DNA from 2 places in the Flavobacterium sp. CHNK8 genome. Region 1 is predicted to be linked to the other one. Evidence: riboswitches for the same ligand, from Rfam matches in the RefSeq annotation. Region 1 holds a riboswitch; the other holds the start of a gene.
The links. Region 1 has a riboswitch for cobalamin ahead of K5V07_RS10700 (TonB-dependent siderophore receptor). Riboswitches for the same ligand answer to the same signal wherever they lie in the genome.
Positions count from the first base shown of each region.

Region 1 (3,194 bases):
TTTTTAGTGGCTTACACTAAAAACAAATTGGTTTTAGAAAATGCTATTTTTTGCCACTCCTCAGCAGAGCAAGCACACCAAAAAATTCTTGATTTTTTAAACGTTCGTTCAGTGTTACAACTTGATTTACGTTTGGGAGAGGGTACGGGTTGTGCTCTGGCTTTTCCCATTTTGGAATCGGCAGTTGCTTTTTTAAACGATATGGCCAGTTTTGAATCGGCTCAGGTAAACTCCAAAAACATAAATTAACGTTATAAATTTGGCTAAGCCAAAAACAAAAAAATGAAAAAAGAGGTTCACATATTTTTTACAGCATTGATGTTTTATACCCGGATTCCGTGTCCTAAAAATATAGATCATAACCCGGATTATTTAAACAAAGCATCCCGATATTTTCCTTTAATTGGTTGGATTGTTGGGGCGGCAGCTTTTTCAGTCTATGCTGCGGCCTCTTGGTTATGGAATGCTGAGATTGGTATTGTCCTTTCGATGATTGCAAGTATATTGATTACAGGTGCTTTTCATGAAGATGGTTTTGCAGATGTGTGCGACGGATTTGGCGGTGGTTGGACCAAAACTAAGATTTTGACCATTATGAAAGATAGCGCTATCGGTGCTTATGGCGCAATTGGTTTGGTGTTGCTTTTTTTGCTAAAGTTTATGAGTCTAGTCACTATAGTCAAAAGTGAATCGCTATTTACAAACTACCATGCATTTTTCACTTTTTTATTAGTTTTTATAACAGGACATGCTCTTAGTAGATTTGCTGCAATATCAATTGTTTTTACGCATGAATATTCTCGTGAGGATGCTTCTAGTAAAAGCAAGCCCATTGCTCAAAGTTACTCAAATAAAGAGGTTATTGGATCAGCATTTTTTGGATTGCTTCCACTGGTTGTGATGTCTTTTTATCAAATAGCATTTCTCTTGGTTCTAGTACCAATATTTCTTACTCGATTTTTTCTAGCCCGTTATTTTCAAAAATGGATTGACGGTTACACCGGAGATTGTCTAGGAGCCACACAACAAGTTTGTGAAGTTATTTTTTATCTTTCAATTAGTGCATTATGGAAATTTATTTAGTTAGACATACCGAGACCGTTTGCGAAAAAGGAATTTGCTACGGCCAAGCTGATGTTGAAATTGCGACGCCTTATGAAGCAGTTTTTGATGCTATTTTAAAGCAATTGCCGCAAGATGCCCTACTTTATTCAAGTCCTTTACAGCGTTGTACCATTCTAGCAAAGTACATTCAAAATAATTTCGCTATTGCAAATGTGACGCTGGATGAGCGCTTGATGGAAATGAATTTTGGCGATTGGGAGTTAAAAAATTGGGACAGTATTCCACCTGAAGTTTTTACCCCATGGATGACTGATTTTGTCAACGTTCCTGTACCAAACGGCGAGTCGTTTTTAAACCTCCACAACAGAGTGTTGGATTTCATGGAAAATGCACTGGATTCCGCTACCACAAAACCCATTGTTATTGTGGCACATGGAGGAGTTATTAGGAGCTTTTTGTGTGCAGTTTCTGACTTGCCCTTACAAGATGCTTTTCAGAATAAAGTAGATTTTGGCGCTGTTGTACGTCTTACTTTATAAAATTATCATTTTTTTTGGTGATTTTCTCATTATAATTTTATCTTTGTAATCGAAATTTGGTTGCGTTCATTACATTCAAGAACGCATTAAAAGGGAATTAGGTTCAAAACCTAAGCTGTACCCGCAACTGTAAGCTATTATGCTTGTTGTTATCTACTATGCCACTGCTCGCGTTGGCGGGTGGGAAGGTCAACAACAAGACGCAAGCCAGGAGACCTGCCTTATTTCATAATCAATAGCGGACTTTCGGGAATAAAGGTTCAGGAAATTATGACACATTTTAAAGTATTCTTCTTATTTTGCTTTTTTGCAAGCCAGGTTATTTTGGGTCAAAACGACTCCATCACGCGTTTACGTGAGGTTATCGTTTCTGATGTTAAACTGCGCAAATTCTCCAGTACTCAAACTATAATTAGTTTGAATGACTCTATTTTGTCAAAAAACACTGGACTACTCACAAATTCACTCAACTATAATACGGTTTTGTATTTTAAAGAATATGGTCGTGGGATGTTGTCTACAGTTGCATTTAGGGGTACAACTTCCTCACAAACTGCAGTGATTTGGAATGGGATAAATATTAATTCTCAAATGAACGGCAGTACTGATTTTAATACTTTAACAAGTAATGATTATAATTCTGTACAAGTAAAAGGAGGCGGCGGAAGTGTTATTTATGGCAGTGGTGCTATTGGTGGAACGCTACATTTAGGTACTAATTTAAGTTTTACAGATGTAATTTCTAATGAAATAAGATACGACTACGGTAGCTTTAACACTCAAAACCTATTGTATAAAGGCATTTTTTCAAATGACAAATGGTCAACACAGTTTGGTTTTTCTAGAAATAGTTCGACTAATAATTATAAGTTTCAAGATAGTTACGATTGGAGGGGAAACCAAAGATTTAATGAAAATGGAGATTATGAAGTTATCACACTAAATGCTACAGTTGGTTATAAATTTAATGAAAAACAGTATTTAAAACTGTATAGTCAATCCTCAAATACCGACCGAAATATTTCCTTGTTATCATCATCTGAGTCACGTACAAAATACAAAAATGATTTTAGTAGAAATTTATTAGAGTACCAAGCTAGTTTTAATAAATGGACTACTTATTTAAGAACGGCATATATAACAGAAGGCTATCAATATTTTGAAGACAATACAAAGCCAGATTATAGTTTTGGTAATACAAATACATGGATTGTTAAAGCCGATGTCAACCACCAATTTAATAGCAAACTTTTAATAAATGCGCTGTTAGAGTATAATCTAACTAAAGGTGAAGGATCAGGATTTGGTAATCATGAGCGTGAAATTAGCAGTTTTGCTGTTTTGGCAAAATACGAAGCCACTAAAAATTGGCAAAATGAGTTTGGCATTCGTAAAGAAATTACTAACAATTACCAATCACCAGTCTTGTTCTCTCTGGGGAGTAGTTGGCACGGTATTTCTTGGTATCAAATCAAGGCTAATGTTTCGCATAATTTTAGAATTCCAACCTATAATGATTTGTACTGGGAAAGTGGTGGCAATCCTAATTTAAAACCAGAAAGTGCTTATCAAGGCGAACTCGCAAATATT
Region 1 is NZ_CP081492.1:2,477,722-2,480,915, reverse strand. Features, by position in the region: gene cobT (nicotinate-nucleotide--dimethylbenzimidazole phosphoribosyltransferase) at 1-249, shown strand, start outside; gene K5V07_RS10710 (adenosylcobinamide-GDP ribazoletransferase) at 283-1,083, shown strand; gene cobC (alpha-ribazole phosphatase) at 1,068-1,604, shown strand; cobalamin riboswitch at 1,645-1,843, shown strand; gene K5V07_RS10700 (TonB-dependent siderophore receptor) at 1,875-3,194, shown strand, end outside.

Region 2 (3,194 bases), 650 kb from region 1:
GCATCCATGTCGGCTATATTCTGGATGATATCGTTGAATTCGCTGTAGCACATGTGCGTATGAATCTGTGTGTCATCTTTTACGCCACTTGCCGAAATTCTAAATGCTTTAACCGCCCAATCCAAATACGTTGCCCATTCTTCTTTGCGCAAAGGCAATCCCTCTCGAATAGCCGGTTCGTCTATTTGAATAATCTTAATTCCTGCGTTTTCTAAATCGACTACCTCATCTCTAATCGCCAATGCAATTTGAGTACAGGTTTCGGATCGTGGTTGGTCATTACGAACAAAGGACCATTGCAAAATAGTTACGGGGCCGGTTAGCATTCCTTTAACCCATTTTGGTGTAAGGGATTGAGCGTAAGCTGACCATTTTACAGTCATTGCATTTGGACGCGAAACATCGCCATAAATAACTGGGGGTTTCACACAACGGCTTCCGTAACTTTGTACCCAACCGTTTTTGGTAAACGTAAATCCGTCGAGTTGTTCTCCAAAATATTCTACCATGTCATTGCGTTCAAATTCTCCATGAACTAGCACATCAATACCGGTTTCTTCTTGAAAACGAATCGTTTCTTGAATCTCTTTTTGGAGTAAATCATCGTATTGTTGTTGATTTAGTTCGCCTTTTTTGAACTTCGCTCTCCAGCTGCGCACTTCGGCAGTTTGTGGGAAAGAACCAATAGTGGTAGTAGGAAATAATGGAAGATCCAATACGTCTGTTTGTTTTTCTCTACGAACTGAAAACGGATTTTGTCTTTGATCATCGCCTTGAGTAATGCTTGCAACTCGATTTTTTACCGCATCATTATGAATCAATTTTGATGTTTTTCGGTTTTCATTAGCAATCGTGTTTTCTTGAAAACGGACAGAATTACTAACGTCTATTTCATTTGAGGCGAAATATTTAAGCAGTACTATTTCCTCTGTTTTTTGTTTGGCAAAAGCCAGCCATTGTTTAATTTCGGGTGTTAGTGTTGCGTTGTTGGTTTCTAACTCCAAATCGCAAGGACTGTGAATCAAAGAACAAGACGGAGCGATTAATATCCTGTTTTCACCAAGTGCATCTGTGGCTTTTTTGATAAGCGCTAAAGATTTTTTGAAATCATTTTTCCAAATATTTCTTCCGTCTACAATACCAAGCGAAAGATTTACATTGGCTGATAATTGTCCTGATTCCAGAATGTCATCTAATTGAGAGTGACAACGCACCAAGTCTAAATGCAAAGTATGGACAGGTAATGCGAGTACAGTTTCAAGATTTTCTCCAAAACAATCAAAATAATTAGCAAGAATCAGTTTGATTTTAGGAAAGCGTTTGTTGATTTCGGTATATACATAAGTGATGGCACTTCGTTCTTTATCTGTTAGATTCAAAGCCAAAAATGGTTCGTCAAATTGAATCCATTCCACGTTTTCAGCTTCTAATTTTTTAAGAATTTCAAAATATACGGGTAGCAATTTATCGATTAAATCAATTCTGTGAAAACCTTCTTCTTTTTCTTTTCCAAGAAGTAAATAGGTAACAGGACCTATAAGCACTGGTTTTGTAGTAATTCCTAAAGCAGTAGCTTCTTTGAATTCGTCGATTATTTTTTCGGAGAATAACTTGAATTCTTGATCTTTTGTGAATTCGGGTACGATATAATGGTAATTGGTGTCAAACCATTTAGTCATTTCCATAGCAACTACATCTAGTCCCTCTTTTTGTGAACCTCTGGCCATGGCAAAATACAAATCGGTAATAGAGTTTGTTTTGGCTAATTCTTGATAACGTTTAGGAATAACGCCTAATGTAAGTGATAGATCCAGTATTTGATCGTAAAACGAAAAATCGTTAGAAGGGATTAAATCGATTCCAGCCTCGACTTGTAATTGCCAGTTTTCCTTGCGGATAGTTGCGCCTACAACCAAAAGCTCGTCTACTGAAATTTTTCCTGCCCAGTAGGATTCGCAGGCTTTTTTTAATTCTCTGTTGCTACCAATTCGCGGATAGCCAAGATTGTTTGTTAGCATGTTGTTGCTTTTTAAATGATGAATAAATCAGTTAAAAGCTCTTGATGCATTTCAAAATGTTTGTTAGAAATGAAAAGAAGAAAGGAGAATACGTTACAAAAGAGAAATGCACAATAAGGCATAAATAGTTATGCTTATTGTGTTCAGAACGCACCATACCTGACTATTGCTTCAAATCGCGAAAGCATTGTCAATTCGATAAAAGGCAGGTCTCCTGACTTGTAACATTTTTATCATCCTTCCCATTTGCCATTGGCATACAGTGGATTTTTTCTCAGATAAAAACTTTTTGTGTTACTTACAGTTGCGCGACAGTTCGTGATTTACACACGATTCCCTATTAATCTACAGTTAAGTAAAACCCTTATCGGTTGATGAAGAAATAAATTAAGAACTTAAATAGGGCGCTAAAGTAATACTAATCCTTTGATTTTTTTTTCGATAAGTTTATTAATTTGTTATTTTTAGTACATTGCATTACTAGGATTCTATACTTTATATTTTTCAGGTGAATAAGTTATACCTAACCTTATTTCACTTGATAATGTATCTATTTCTGCTATCTTTGGAAATAAATTTTAAAAAGTAATGATGAACTGGGAACAACTTTTATCACTTAAACGTCAAGGCGACAAAGGCAAACGATTGCGTGTAGAACAAGACGATACCCGTTTGGGTTTTGAAGTAGATTATGATCGAATCATTTTTTCTTCGGCGTTTAGAAGTTTGCAAGATAAAACACAAGTTATTCCGTTATCCAAAACTGATTTTGTACATACCAGATTAACACATAGTCTTGAAGTTTCCGTTGTTGGGCGTTCTTTGGGGCGTTTGGTAGGAAAAAAAATTATCGAAAAATACCCGCATTTAAAAGAAGTACACGGTTATCACATGAATGATTTTGGGGCAATTGTAGCTGCAGCATCATTGGCGCACGATATTGGGAATCCACCTTTTGGACATTCGGGTGAAAAAGCCATAGGAGAGTATTTTTCGATAGGAAACGGACAAAAATACAAAGACCAACTTACCGCAAAAGAGTGGCAAGATTTAATTGATTTTGAAGGTAATGCTAATGGTTTTTCAGTACTTACTGCAAGCCGTCCAGGTATTGAAGGAGGACTTCGTATTTCGTATGCTACTCTGGGTGCTTTTATGAAATATCCTAAAGAGAGT
Region 2 is NZ_CP081492.1:3,132,352-3,135,545, reverse strand. Features, by position in the region: gene metE (5-methyltetrahydropteroyltriglutamate--homocysteine S-methyltransferase) at 1-2,018, opposite strand, end outside; cobalamin riboswitch at 2,205-2,399, opposite strand; gene K5V07_RS13625 (deoxyguanosinetriphosphate triphosphohydrolase) at 2,610-3,194, shown strand, end outside.
Region 2: it holds a riboswitch for cobalamin, as region 1 does, so the genes downstream of both, metE (5-methyltetrahydropteroyltriglutamate--homocysteine S-methyltransferase) here and K5V07_RS10700 (TonB-dependent siderophore receptor) in region 1, are expected to answer to the same signal.